Linked DNA regions of Sporocytophaga myxococcoides DSM 11118. The protein of the gene in region 1 interacts with the protein of each later gene in a pairwise test. Links are inferred from orthologs where the notes say so. Each region holds a gene or a part of one and is shown on either strand. Other genes may lie near its edges.

Evidence for each region. Proteins that work in one complex are often made in the same cells at the same time.
Region 2: the proteins of K350_RS0118645 (region 1) and def interact in binary tests that used the Escherichia coli proteins (3 or more experiments, as listed by UniProt). The link is inferred for Sporocytophaga myxococcoides DSM 11118 from one-to-one orthologs.

What each region holds. Positions count from the first base shown.
Region 1 is NZ_KE384560.1:75,854-83,565, reverse strand. What follows is about bases 451-3,369. They hold K350_RS0118645 (aspartate-semialdehyde dehydrogenase), read right to left. Parts: upstream 2,449-3,369; coding sequence 1,453-2,448; downstream 451-1,452. Other genes in these bases: K350_RS0118640 (lamin tail domain-containing protein), read left to right, coding at 2,518-3,369; K350_RS0118650 (YicC/YloC family endoribonuclease), read right to left, coding at 451-1,127. In the rest of the region: K350_RS0118655 (hypothetical protein), read left to right, coding at 1-241; more of K350_RS0118650, read right to left, coding at 249-450; more of K350_RS0118640, read left to right, coding at 3,370-5,058; K350_RS0118630 (TraR/DksA family transcriptional regulator), read left to right, coding at 5,452-5,835; SMC-Scp complex subunit ScpB, read left to right, coding at 5,837-6,586; K350_RS29510 (pseudouridine synthase), read left to right, coding at 6,684-7,712.
Region 2 is NZ_KE384560.1:356,753-364,409, reverse strand. What follows is about bases 1,677-4,540. They hold def (peptide deformylase), read right to left. Parts: upstream 3,451-4,540; coding sequence 2,902-3,450; downstream 1,677-2,901. Other genes in these bases: K350_RS0119670 (hypothetical protein), read right to left, coding at 4,417-4,540; K350_RS0119675 (RrF2 family transcriptional regulator), read left to right, coding at 3,854-4,285; K350_RS0119685 (methionine aminotransferase), read right to left, coding at 1,749-2,900; K350_RS0119690 (amidohydrolase), read right to left, coding at 1,677-1,761. Also shown: K350_RS0119700 (UDP-N-acetylmuramoyl-tripeptide--D-alanyl-D-alanine ligase), read right to left, coding at 1-530; K350_RS0119695 (hypothetical protein), read left to right, coding at 602-1,018; more of K350_RS0119690, read right to left, coding at 982-1,676; more of K350_RS0119670, read right to left, coding at 4,541-4,713; K350_RS0119665 (hypothetical protein), read left to right, coding at 4,965-5,153; K350_RS32435 (hypothetical protein), read left to right, coding at 5,406-5,564; K350_RS0119655 (ATP-binding protein), read left to right, coding at 5,686-7,657. UniProt on the Escherichia coli protein: Removes the formyl group from the N-terminal Met of newly synthesized proteins. Requires at least a dipeptide for an efficient rate of reaction. N-terminal L-methionine is a prerequisite for activity but the enzyme has broad specificity at other positions.

The sequences.
Region 1 (7,712 bases):
AAATATGTTTTATATTGATGCTGGCCTGATTGCTTGTATCGTACTTTTTACAAATAATATAAAACTGATGAGGGTATTTAATTACCTTTTTGGCCTTACCCTCATCTGTCTTGTGGCTGCTACTTGGTTTACACTTTTCCCCGCCGACTATTTCAAATACACTATGGGTAACAAGCTGTTAAACACCAACATAGGAATGATCCTGATTTTCACCTCGGTATTCTGGGACGGTAAAAAGTAAATCGACGTTAAAGGATATTAAGGGATTGTTCCTTAATTTTCTCCAGCTCTTCCTTCATTTCCACTACTAACTTCTGAATATTTGCATCATTGGCTTTGGAGCCAATTGTGTTTATTTCCCTGCCTATCTCCTGACTTATAAAGCCAAGTTTCTTCCCGCTCTTATCTACTTTCATATTTTCCAGGAAAAAATCAAGGTGATTGTTCAGTCTGACTTTCTCTTCAGTGATGTCAAGTTTCTCAATATAATAAATCAGCTCTTGCTCAAATCTGTTTTTGTCCATTTGTTCATTGCCAAACTCTACAAAATGCGCTTTAATCCTTTCGCGTATCATCTGAATTCTCTGAGGATCGAATTCTGATACTCGCTCAAGTAATTCTTTAATCCGCATGATATAGCTTTTTAATTTTTCACCCAATGCAGCTCCCTCTGCCAATCGGAATTTATCACATTGATCAATGGCTTTGCTAATAACGGAAGCTATCACTTCCCACTCTTTAGAATTATCTTCATTATCCAAATCCTGATTCACTGCTTTGGGCATTGTTAAAGCAATTTTGAAAAGATCAGTTTCTTTGGTTCCTACAAAAGCAGCCGTTTCTACTAAATCCTCATAATATTTTTTAACAAGCTCTTTATTTATGGAAACTCTTGGCTTGGAGTCAACTTTTGTCTGCACATCCATAGAAATGCTGATCTTTCCCCTTTCAAGTGTATTGCTCACCATATTTCGGATTTCCATTTCTTTATCCTGATATTCTTTTGGAAGCCTAAGTCCCAAATCCAAAAATTTGGAATTCAAAGATTTAATTTCCACTTTAATTTCAAGATTTTCAGCATCCGACTTTACCATTCCAAAGCCGGTCATTGACCTAAGTGTCATCATTCTATAAGTATTTTAAATAAAGGAAACCCTGAAATAATCTGTAGACCACATCAGGCAATTTTTTCAATTACGAAAGGTAAAAGTAATTTTTTTCTCCATAAATTCTTTACTAAAGCACACTAAATGTTTTAATTTTTAGTTTCCTACAGCTTTCGCTTTAATAATTCATGAAGTTTGATAATCAGTATTTCCAGAAGTCAGCATTGCAGTTATTTCCAATAATCAAATGTTCAGGCATAACGTTAGACTCCATTTAAAAGATAAAGGGGACCGACATATTTAAGTCAGCCCCCTTTTATTTCTAATGGTGGTCCTAATTATTGCATTAAGCAACTACAACCTTATTTTTAAGCAGGTACTCTGCAATCTGAATAGCATTCGTTGCGGCGCCTTTTCTTAGGTTGTCTGCTACGATCCACATGTTAAGAGTTTTAGGCTGAGTTTCATCTCTTCTAAGTCTTCCAACAAATACTTCATCACGGTTATGAGCATTCATTGGCATTGGGTATTTCAGATTTGCAACATCATCTTCCAAAATAACGCCTTCAGCACTTCCAAGAATTTTCTTAACTTCTTCCAGATCAAATTCATTTTCGAATTCAACATTCACTGACTCAGAATGCCCTCCCATTACAGGGATCCTTACTGTAGTCGCAGTTACTTTTATTGAGTCGTCTCCCATGATCTTTTTAGTTTCTTTGATCATTTTCATCTCCTCTTTTGTATATCCATTTTCTGTAAACACATCAATGTGAGGTATTACATTTAGGTCAATCGGATATGCATAAGCCATTGGACCATCAACTCCTTTTCTTTCGTTCATTAACTGGTCAACTGCTTTCTTACCTGTTCCTGTTACAGACTGGTAAGTAGAAACTACAATTCTTTTGATTTTATATTTTTTGTGCAAAGGATTCAATGCAACTACCATCTGAATAGTAGAACAGTTTGGATTTGCAATGATCTTGTCATCCTTTGTCAATGTGTTTGCATTGATTTCCGGAACTACAAGTTTCTTTGTAGGATCCATTCTCCATGCCGAAGAGTTATCAATTACAATGATACCAGCTTCAGCAAATTTTGGAGCAAGTTCCAAAGAAGTACTTCCACCTGCGGAAAATATTGCGAAGTGAGGTTTCTTACTGATTGCAGTGGCTGCATCAACCACCTTATATGGTTTACCCTTGAAAATGATTTCTTTTCCAACAGATTTTTCAGAAGCAACAGGTAATAGTTCTGTTACAGGAAGATTTCTCTCCTCCAGCACTTTTAAAATTTGTCCACCAACTAAGCCGGTAGCGCCTACTACTGCAATTTTCATTTTTGTATTGTTTTTAATGAATTTTTATTCGGGGGACAAAATTAATCAATTTATTATTATTTTTATCATGTGAAAACCAGCTATTTCTTACTTTTTTTATTTTCTTATATTCAGAGTTTTGCGCAGTTTAATGACTCTTTCTCTGATAGCAATTTCCACTCATTGCCCAATTGGGCTGGGGACACTGCTTTATTTTTCATAAATACAGATCATCAGCTTCAAAGTTCCGGAAAACCAGAAAGCGAGGAAATCTACCTTTCTACTGCGAATAATCTGATCACCAATGTGGAATGGCAGTTTTTAGTAAAAATGCCATTTAATCCCAGTAGCAGTAATTTTGCCAGGGTTTATTTAACAAGCTCCTCTCCTGACCTGATAAATTCACTACAAGGATATTTTCTGAAAATCGGTGGATCAAGTGGAAGCTCAGACGCAATTGATTTGCACAGACAAGATGGATCGGCCTCAGTAAAGCTCACTGGCGGTATACCTGGAAGAGTCGGTAAAAACAATAATACTGTAAGAATCAAAGTTACCAGAGATCTTAAGCATAATTGGAAAGTCTTTTCTGACACATCAGGTGGATTCAATTTTTCACCCGAACTCACATATATTGATTCAACCTACAAAACCGGAGCTTATTTTGGGGTAGTCTGTATTCATAGCTCAACCAGAAATAAAGACTTTTATTTTGATGACTTTGCAATTAATAGTGCACCTCTCTCAATAATTGATATAAAAGCTCCTAATGCTGCCAACATTGTTATTCAATTCAACAAAAGAATTTCCCCGGAGGTTAAAACTCATACCATAACTATTAACGATTCTTATATTAAGGATCTCTCTTATGTCAATGACTCCATTTTGATTCTAACTTCAGAAGTCCCATTGAGGAAAGGGAAAAATAAACTTGTCTTGGATGGTATACAGGATTTTTACTTGGCAGAAACCCTGAAAGAATCTTTAGAATTTAATTACCAACCTGAAATAAACCCAGGATCCATACTGATTACAGAAATTTATTCCGACCCCACTCCCAGCCATGGACTTCCTGAAGAAGAATACATCGAATTGTACAACACTTCCGAAGACACAATCAATCTTGCTAATTGGCGATTTTCTGATCCTTCTGTTTCTGCAGTATTGTCATCATTTGAGCTATTTCCCAAATCATATCTCATTATATGCCCATCCGCTTCAAATGCTGAATTCAAGCCTTTGGGCAAAGTCCTCGGCATCACGCCCTGGCCCTCATTGAACAATTCATCGGATTCTCTCATTCTCAAAGATCCTTCAGGTAAAATTATTCATTCTGTCAATTATTCGTCGGACTGGTTTACAAACAGATTAAATGCTGAAGGAGGGATTGCTTTAGAAATGATAGATCCTTCAAACCCATGTGGAGAGAGTGATAACTGGGATGGATCCATTGCTTCAAAAGGTGGTACACCAGGTTATGAAAATTCAGTGAATTCAATAAAACCTGATTTGCAAGGCCCGAAAATTAAAGACTTACAACTACTGGATACATTCAATATACTTATTGTCTTAGATGAAAAGCTTGATATTTCTGCAGAAATCAGTGAGGAAAACATAACTATATCCCCTAAAGTCGAGATTGAAAATGTTATTTATAAAGGGAATAAAAGTATTCTGATTGCCCTCACAAATGCTATAAAGGGAAGTACCTTATATCAGATATCAATAAGCGGAGTAAAAGATTGTAATGGAAACTATATACAGGAAAATCAAAACCCATTTGCATTACCTGAAATACCTGTAAATGGCGAACTTCTAATCAATGAAATCCTCTTTAATCCACTTCCTGGCGGAGTTGATTTTGTTGAAATTTATAGCAATTCAGACCATTTCATTGATCTAAAAAACTGGAGAATATCCAATGCAGAAAATAAGAACTCTACTACTAATTTAATTTCAACAAACCCACTAGTTCTGCAGCCCAGACAGTACCTGGTATTGACTTCCGATCCTCAGGCTTTGATAAATCAGTATCCCATGGGTGAATTCAAAAATTTTATAAAAATGAGTTCAATGCCATCTTTGAATGATGACTCTGGAAACATTAGTTTGTTAAGCCCATCTGGTGAGTTATTTGATAGTTTCAGTTATACTGAAAAAATGCATCACAAGATCCTCAAAGAGTCTGAAGGTATAAGCCTGGAAAGGATTTCTTTTACCAATCCGGCTTCAGATATTTCCAACTGGCATTCAGCAGCATCAGCAATTGGAGCAACTCCAGGATATCTCAATAGCCAGCATTTTGAATTTGAAACCATTGAAAATTCTTTTTCAGTGCAACCTTTAAAGTTTTCTCCTAATGGTGACGGTAAAAATGACTTTGCTTTATTGACCTACCAACTTGATAATCCTGGTGAAATTGCGACCATCACAGTCTTTGATGGACAAGGAAGAGAGATAAAAAAGATTGCTTCCAATCAACTATTGGGGAACGAAGGTTTTTTCCAATGGGATGGCATTGCTGATGATGATCGAAAAGCAGATATTGGAATTTACATGATCATGTTTGAGATTTTTCGTCTGAACGGAGAAAAACAAAAGTTTAAGAAGGCGGTTATATTATCATATTGAAGTTCAGAGTATTATTGTTAAATATTGCCCTATGAGATGCCTGGTAAATGACATAATTTCTTCCTGTATGGAAAAAAACAAAGAAGTGGATGTAATAGACCGCTACCTTCGTATGAAGCATCATATTGAGATGGACAGGCAATCAATTATTTCCCGCATAAAAGCGGTAAAACATAATTACAATTTCAAATAATTTTCTTTTAAGGGAAATTTTAAATAATTATCTTTTTTTAACTCGTTGAATGCAAAAGCTTTAACAATTATTTGTTGGATCTTTCCCAGCAAAACCATTTTTTATACTAAATTTGCACCAAAAATCAGGGATTTCCGTTTCTCAACAAAAAAGTGGTAAACTTTTCGTCCCGTTTTTTTAATTTAAAATAAATCCGCGTTATGGCAGAAGAAAAACTCAGATACTCCGATGAAGAACTAAAGGAGTTTGAGCAGCTTATAGCTGACAAGCTGGATAGAGCCAGAAAAGAATTAAATTACATTAAGGAAACTCTGAGCAGAAGAAATGATTCCGGAACCGACAATACAGCAGGTACTTTAAAACTGCTTGAAGATGGTGCTGATACAGCCGAAAAAGAAAGCTTCACACAGCTTGCTGCTAGGCAACAAAAATTTATTCAGCAGCTTGAGAATGCCATGGCCAGAATTAAAAACGGGACCTATGGTATCTGTGTCGATTCAGGAAAACTTATCCCCAAAGAACGTCTTCGTGCAGTTCCTCACACACAGCATTCGATAGAGGCAAAACTTAACAGAAAAGACTAATTTGGATTTCCTTCAACATCATATTGAGAGTTTAATCTTTTGTTCTCCGGATCCTATAAAGCCGGAAGATATAAGAACCTGCCTATCTGAAATGTTTGAGGCTGAGGTTCCGATTGAAGATATTCAGGCTTCTTTGGAGAAGCTACTTCAGAAGTATGAAGATGATAATTACCCATTCAAAGTTTTTTCTATGGGAGGAGGATATCAGTTTCTTACAAAACCTGCATATCAATCCAGTATTAGTATTTTGCTCAAGCAAAAATCTAAAAAAAGATTATCTACTTCTGCTCTAGAAACTTGTGCAATTATAGCTTACAAGCAACCAATTACGAAACATCAGATAGAGCAGATAAGAGGTGTAAACTGCGACTATGCTATTCAAAAGTTGCTGGAAAAGGAGCTTGTTGAAATTCAAGGTAAATCTGATGGAGTAGGCAGACCGATCCTCTATGGCACTACTGCAAAGTTTATGGAATATTTTGGTATAAATAGTCTTAAAGACCTCCCAATGCCAAAAGATTTCTCCAAAGACGAAAATGAGATTGGCGACGAAGTAGAAAAAGAACATGAAATTATTGCCGCTGAGTTAGAAGAAATGGAGTTCAATACTCAGGAGAATATTAACACGGAAACTCAAAATCAGGAAAACGACACCAAGGATACTTTCGGAGACCTTTCTTCTGAGACCAATTCCCAGACAGAAGAAGATTTTTCCTCAGAAAGTCAAACCTCTGAAGAACCAGAGGAATAAGATTCCCACTTAACTAAAAAATTATTTATATTAATTTAATCAGGAAATCATTTCCTGATTATTTTTTTATGAACTTTGATACTAACATTAAAGAATTATGAAAAAAGACCAACCTCAGAGGAAAGGAAGAGGGGCTTCGGATAGAGACAAGGCTTCTAAATTTTCTTCAAAAAAATCTTCTACCCCAAAGAAAGATGGGGCATCGGGCGAAGCTCGCCCTGCCAGGAAATCATCTTTTGGAGCGAAGAAAACACCAGCAGGTCGTGTACCAGCCGGAAAACCAAGAAGGAAATTTGATTCTCAGGGAGATTCGGGTAAACCTGAAAAATCCTCCGAATTTAAAGGAAGAAAACCCTCTGATGGCAAAAAGTCAAACTCCTTTTCCGGATCAGGACGAGGAAGAGATTTTAAAACAGAATCATCTTCGCGTGATGCTGAAAATAAAAAAAATAAATTTGTAAGAAAGAAATTTGGCGAAGATCAAAAAGCCAAACCTTCCGATAACACTGACAGAGAGAGAGATCAAAAAAGAGGGAGGAAATCAGGCTCTGCTTTTGATAGCAAAAAAAGATCATCTTCCGACGAAAAATCATTTCGTGGCAAGCCAAGAGGCAAAAGTGAAGATACGCGGTCTGGAAAATCCTTTTCAAAACCTAAACAGGATTGGAAAAAAGGATCCGAAAAACAGGAAGAAAGACCTTTCAAAAAGACAGGTTTTAAAAAATTTGACGATACAGAACCTAAAAGTTCTTTTTCAAAATCAAGTCCTGATAAAAGAAAAAGCTTTGGAGATCGCAATGAGAAACCTTTCAAAAAGGCCGGATTAAAAAACTCTTCAGAAAAACCATCATTCAAAAAGACATTCTCAAAACCTAAGGACGAAGAACTCGAAGGCTTTGACGAATTCAGTGATTTCGAAAACCTGTCTGAAGAAATCAGCTCAAAAAATTTCAAAAAATCTGAAGGAAAGAAATCTGGTACAAGAAACAAAACATCTTCTGATGAAATAAGACTAAACCGATACATCTCTAATGCAGGTGTATGCTCAAGAAGAGAGGCTGATGTTCTTATTTCCGATGGACTTATCAAAGTCAACGGCAAAGTCGTGACTGAAATGGGCTATAAG
Region 2 (7,657 bases), 280 kb from region 1 along the record:
GCCTTTCCGATATTGGTGATCAAACCAAAATCAGGCTCCGCAATCTTGCAATACCCTTCAATTTCTTTCTGATGATTTGCCCCCATTTCAACAATGCCCAATTCTATGGTTTCATCCATTGCCAGAAGTGTCAGAGGGATTCCTATGTGATTGTTAAGGTTGCCTCTTGTTGCATAGGTTTTATACTTTTTTGCAAGCACTGCATTGACAAGCTCTTTAGTTGTCGTTTTCCCATTCGATCCGGTTATCGCAACGATTGGTATGGCAAGTTGCTTTCTGTGAAAATTTGCCAGCTGCTGCAATGCTGCCAATACATCTTCTACAAGGATAAATCTATCATCCTTTTTGAACTGAGCTTCATCAATTACTGCATATTTTGCACCTTGTTTCAAGGCTTCTTCAGCAAAAGTATTACCATTAAAATTAGGACCTTTCAGGGCAAAAAACATGCAGTCCTTTTCAATCTTTCTTGTATCTGTAGAAACTGAACGTGTTTCTTTATATTTCTGATAAATTTGATTTATTTCCATATCTTCTAACAAACTTAAAGGGCAAGTTAGGCAAAAACGGTATTTAAAATTACTTTGTTTTCAAATTAACCATGAATACAATCATTTTCTTTTCAATTTCTTCTGGTCAGGATTTTCAATATGGAAATACATTACTAACCAGCCTTAAAGAGCAATTTCCCTCTGCAACTTTTTTTGATTTTGACAATTACAGTGATGCTGTTCTTTACGGGTACTTTTCGAAAATTCTGGAAGAAAATAAGAAAGAGAATAAAAATACATTGGTTATCATAGAGGCTTTGGACAATGTCTCTAAGGGAATTATTCCCTTCTGCGAAACATTACTGAGATCAAAAGAATATCTGACTGCAATTTTAATTGGAGAACATGCGATCGTTGAAAAAATGCTGGCTTCTTTAAAATCATTTGCTAAAATTAAGAATCCAAATGTTCAGGACTTAATTGCTTTCATTCAAAGCTCAAGCTCAAATGAATCGGCATCCAGATGAGCAGGGAATTTTTGCCGGAATGCATTTAAATGCTCTGCGCTTAATGTTATTGTTTTAAGCTCTTCACGATCATTAAGCTCTTCAATATATTCACCAACAGGACCAATCACTGCACTATCTCCTGAATACTCCAAATCTTTTCCATCAGTCCCTATCCTGTTTACTCCAGCCACATAAGATATATTTTCGATAGCCCTTGCCCTTAAAAGAGTTTTCCATGCTACATTTCTTGCAGCAGGCCAGTTTGCTACATATATCAGAAGATCATATTCATTTTGACGGTTTCTGCTAAATACTGGAAATCTAAGATCATAACAGACTAAAGGACAAATTTTCCAGCCTTTTATTTCTTTAATGAGTTTTTTAATTCCAGCCGTGTACACCTTGTCTTCACCAGCCATTCTGAAGAGATGCCTTTTGTCATATGCATCAAAACTTCCGTCTGGCTCCATCCAAATCAGACGATTATGAAATTTATCCCCCTCCTTGATTATAACACTTCCAGTAATGACAGCTTTCTTTTGCGCAGCCATCTGCTTCATCCATTTAAAAGCAGTCAGGTTCATGGGTTCGGCAAGTTCAGCCGCATCCATCGAAAAACCTGTAGTAAACATTTCCGGAAGGATAATAAGATCAGATTGCTCTTTCATCTGCCAGAGCTTCTCTTCAAGCATGGCAAGGTTAGCCCCACTATTTTTCCAGAAAAGAGGTGTTTGAACCAGAGTTATCTTCAGATCCTGCATAGCTTTCTCGCGGCGTTTTCAAGGGTTTCATCTTCTTTAGCAAAGCAAAACCTTATAATGCTGTCATCTTTTTTGGTGTGATAAAAAACGGAAATCGGTATGCAGGCAACTCCTGATTCTCTTGTGAGCCTTGCAGCGAAATCAACATCAGACTCATTGGCAATATCTCCGAAATTCATCAATTGAAAATATGTTCCTGAAGATGGTATTCCTTTAAACCTGGACCTACTCATAAGATTCAGAAACAAATCTCTCTTTCTTTGATAAAAATCAGGCAATCCAAGATACTCTTCTTTTTTCTCCAGGAAATCAGCAAGGGCATACTGCATGGGAGTAGGTACACTGAACGTATTGTACTGATGGACTTTTCTGAATTCAGTTGAAAGATGCTCTGGGGCGATACAATATCCCATTCTCCAACCGGTGGTGTGATAAGTCTTACCAAAAGAACTGATCACAAAGCTTCTTTCTCTCAACTCAGGATATTTCAAAAAGCTATGATGCTCAGCTCTGTCAAATATGATATGCTCATATACCTCATCGCTTAGTATAGTGATATCTGTATCTCTGACGAGCTCGGTTAAAGCGTCAATATCTTGTTTTGATATTATTGCCCCCGTAGGATTGTGGGGGGAATTTATTATAATCAGAGAGGTTTTTTCAGTGATCTTTTTTCTTACCAGATCCCAGTCTATTTTATAGTCAGGATATTGCAATTCAATAAATACAGGCTTGCCACCGGAAAGCTGGATGGCAGGGATATAACAATCAAACGCTGGTTCAAAAATGATTACTTCATCACCTGGTTTTACGATCGATGTAATAGCGGTATAACAAGCCTCTGTGGCACCACAGGTAAGAGTGACTTCTTTATCAGGATCAACTGAAGCTCCATACAACTCTTTTGACTTAACAGCTATTTTTTCTCTTAAAACCTGAACACCGGTCATTGGAGCATACTGATTAAAGCCTTTTTTCATATAAAAGGTAACCAAGTCGACCAGGTCGTTTGAACATTTAAAATCCGGAAAACCCTGTGCAAGATTAATAGCATTATAATCTCTGGCCATCTGTGACATAATCGTAAAGATTGTCGTACCGATGTCAGGCAGCTTGGATCCCGTACTTTTTGTAATCATGTTATTTTTTAACTGGAAACTTCATTTTATAGGAAACATCCACAATCCCCTTACTAATATTAGTAAGTTTATTTTTCATGAGTCTCTTTTTAATAGAAGAAAGATGATCAACAAACAGAACACCTTCTATGTGATCATATTCATGTTGGATTATTCTAGCCCTGATGCCCTCGTAAGTTTCTTCACGCTCCACCCAGTTTTCATCAAAATAGCGGATAGTTAACTGAAATGGTCTGAAGACCTCAGACCTGACCCCTGGAATACTCAGGCAGCCCTCATCATATGGCCAATCTTCACCGGTTTCCTCTATAATTTCTGGATTTATAAAAGCTTTTTTGAAATCATCCAACCCTTCTTCCATCGGACTTCCGTCAACTACAAATATTCTTTGATTAAGCCCAATTTGCGGACCAGCCAACCCAACTCCATTAGCGTTGTACATAGTCTCAAACATATCAGCAACTAATTGCTTCAAATCAGTTCCTTTTTCAAAATCAACAGCCCGCTTCTTCAATACCGGGTCACCGTAAGCTACTATAGGGTATATCATAAATTATTAATGCAAAAACAAATATAACCAATCCACCATAGAATTCCCTTGGAAATTCTTTTTAGAAAACAACAATTTATAAAATTTAAAAATTCTCAATTATTGGTTTAATGGTATCCTATCCAAAAAACAAAGCAGGCAGTCGGGAGAAGACTGCCTGCTTTAGCTACTTTTTTACCTGGGGACCTTGCGATTAAAGTAAACTTGAATCTTCAAATTTTGTTTGGAAAATAGCAAGATTCAACCTTCAAATTAAATAATAAATCTGAAGAAATTCAGAATAGTTCCCTTATTTTCCTTTTTTAATAGATATATAGTTCAAAAAAATCGACAGCCGACCTGAACAATCATAAGTTTTTTTTGCATTTTTGAATTATAATAAAGCATATAGAGTTTATAGATAATGCTATCCAAAAAGACAAGGTACGCTATCAAGGCCCTCACCAAACTAGCAAAAGAGTTCCAGAAAGGACCAATTCTTATTAGTGACATTTCCAAAACTGAACGTATTCCTCAGAAATTTCTGGAGGCTATACTTTTAGAGCTCAAAAATGCTGGCATTTTAAATAGCAAAAAAGGAAAAGGTGGTGGCTATTATTTGATAAAAAAGCCAGAAGAAGTAGATCTTGCCAATATTATCCGTTTGTTTGACGGAGCCATTGCACTCCTTCCTTGTGTCAGCATTAAATATTACGAAAGATGTGATGAGTGTGTTGATGAAACTTTATGTGGATTCAGAGATATTATCAGAGAAGTAAGGGATAACACTTTAAAAATTTTAAAAGAAAGTACCTTACAAGACATTATCCAAAGAGAAGACAGTTTAAAAGCTTAAATATTCTTTATTTCTTTAAACTAAGAAGAGGCAGCCTGAATTTCAGACTGCCTTTTTTATTTCTATTTTAATGCAATTGCAATCTATATGGAAGGAAAGCCGCAATTCACATATTACTCTTCCCTATATTTTTATGCATGGTTTAAATTATATGGGTGATATAAAACCTCTTTAAGGTATTTATGATTGACCAAAAACTCTTGAACAGAGAGACAGGTTGCCCTTATCTTAATATGATTTGCTTTGACAAAATCGAGTACATAATTCAGGAGAATCTCTTTCCCTGATTCATCAATTTCGGCATTCGGTATTGTGGTGTAATAAAAATCCCAGAATTTATGCCCCAGCATCCTATAGCTGGTTGAAAACTCTTTTCCATCGTGGGTTAGGACAAATTTATGCTGAATATTATCGTGAAATAATTCCATAGAAGACTGATTTTTTTAGTTCCATTATGTAAGGTCTGAGTGTAGGTCCCTTTGTTTTCTCTCTCCCAAAACATTAAATAAATTTTGTTAGTTCGACGTTTCCCAAATCCTCATGTTGGGGTGTTTTTCAACGAATTTTCAAGTCAGGCAAAAATACAAACACCTCATTAACAACATCATATAAAGTTGGCATATTTTTCTAATATCAGACTGTTATTAATTTATTTATTACCTTAAAACCTATAATTATTATGAAAAAGTTAACTGCCGTTGCTTTCGTTGTTGCATTCTCTGGTGTTGTATTTTTAAGCAAAGCTCAGAATAGTGTAAGTCTTAAAGGACAATCTGGAATTTTAACTGATACAACTAAGAAAGCACAAAAAGCTAAGCCTGTAGCAAGCAATCCAGAAGTAAGTGACTCTACAAAATCTAAAAAATAGTTTTTTAAGTCCCCCTTAATTTTGATTAAATGAAGTCATCCACGGATGACTTTATTTTTTTATTAAAAATTAGTTCTTTTGAATGAATACTTTCCACAAACTTTACCAAACTGTATTCAAACTCCACAGATTGTAGCTTTTTTCCACACATTAAAATTTGATTAGAAATACAAACAACTGAATAATAGCAACATACATTTGTGGCACGTTTTTTCTATAAGTAGTATAGCAAGGCCATTAAAATAAATATAAATGCTGGGATCAAGTGTAGTTGCAGCCTTTTCATTTGGGACGTTAATGAGAAGAATTCAAATGAAAGAGCGCTATAAGGTACAGCAGATTATTTTAAAGTCCCATATTGAACCCAAAGAAGTTAAAGTCAGACCAGAAATGGTGAAGGCTCAAAGATAATTTTTTTAGTCCCCTTTAATTATGATTGAATAAGGCCATCCTAAGCGATGGCTTTATTTTTTATCAGACACAACAGAAGAAAAAATTAAGTAACTTTAAACTTGACTAATCTTCATTTACTATGGATGCCAAAAAATTCAAATCATCCATTCGCACTAAAATTCTTTTAGGATTCGGATCCGCAGTTATAGTAGCGTTAATTGCAGGAATCACCGTATTTCAGTCTTTTAAAGACCTTACATATTCTCTTAACTTTTTATCAAAGCCTGACACTAAGATCATAAAGCTTAATGATATTCTGGCGGACCTTTCCGGTATAGAAAACAATATCAGAGCTTACTCTGTAACAAAAGACAGTACTTATCTTGATCACTATTCCAATTATTGTAAAGAAGTTGAAAATGATCTGGACTCTCTAAAAAACCTCAGTCAAGCTCTAAGTGTAGAAGAGGCGGATCTTAACAACATGACTTTTTTATGGGAAGAGAAAAAGAAGCATCATCAGAAATTAATAAAGCTTTTTGAAAAAAAACCTGAAGCCAGCATACCAGCCAGTCTTCTTCGTAAACTATATGCTAATCCTGACAGTCCTCAATATATAGTTACAAAGAAAATAGTTACTACTAAAATCATTCAGCAGGCGGCACCAACTGAAGATTCAGCAGAAAAGGATCTGGAATTAAAAGAGAATGATGCCGGTAAAAAATCTTTATTGAATTCTGTAAAAAAAATTTTCCGAAGAAAAGTAAAAGAAGATACGCTTCCTGTAATCGCACAAACTCCTACTGTATTTCGAGAAACCAATACTATTATAGATACTATAAAAAATGAAAAGGAGCCTGCGCTTCAAAAAAAAGAGACAGTAGTACAAATAATTTCTCACCTCAAAAATGAAGATTTAAAATCTCAGCAACTACTTGCTCAAAATGAATCAGAAATTATTGAAAATGACAATCTCCTCATAGAAAAAATTCGTGAAATCATCATAAACCTAAAAAACAAAGAGCAGAAAAGGACTGACGCAAATATTACCAAGGCAAAAGGAGTAGTAAAAGAATCTTTGATAAAGATATTTTCATTGGGCATCATAGGAATAGCCTCCATCTTGATTTTCAGCTTAATGATTATGGGTGATGTTAAAAGAAGTAATTTTCACAAGAATCAACTTATGGATGCAAAAACACAGGCAGAAGATCTTGCCCGGACAAAAGAACTTTTCCTTGCAACCATGAGCCATGAAATCAGAACACCTCTGAACTCTATTCTGGGTTTTACAGAACAGCTTTCACAAACTAACTTACTTAACAGACAGAAATATTTTCTGCAAGCAATCAACAATTCCACTTCGCACCTTTTGTTGCTGGTGAATGATATACTTGATATTTCAAGAATAGAATCTGGGAAGATAGAGTTTGAAAAAACGGTTTTCAATCTAAAAGATATCATTGAAAACGTTTATGATTCTTTCTTCTTAAAAGCTGCAGAGAAAGAGCTTTTATTTTCCTTTAATGATGAAAATATCAACTACCCATTTCTCAATGGTGATCCGTTAAGATTGAAACAAATAATTTACAATCTGGTAAGCAATGCACTTAAGTTTACAGAAGAAGGCAAGGTTCAGCTTCATTGCTCAGCTTTGGCACTGGAAAATAATAAGTGCAGAGTAAGCATAGTTGTTACTGATACCGGTATTGGAATATCTCCTGACAAGATACATTCAATCTTTGAATCATTTAATCAAGGCGATTCAAGCATTACGAGGAAATTCGGAGGATCGGGCTTGGGACTTGCTATTTGCAAAAAATTAGTGGAAATGCAGGGAGGAGAAATAAGAGTTAAAAGCGTGCTGGGTTCAGGGTCCGAATTTCATTTCTTTATTGATTATGAAATTTCCGCAGAAGAGTACATCCAGGTTACAAAGCCAAAGTTTACTGCCTTTGGTAGCTTTAAGGATCTGAAGATACTGATTGCTGAAGATGATGAGTTTAACTTATTGCTCTTTCATACCATTATTTCAAAATGGAATATGAAAGCCAAACTTGTGTCCAATGGGGAAGAAGCCTTCTCCGCAGCGCTGCAGGAACCATTTGACA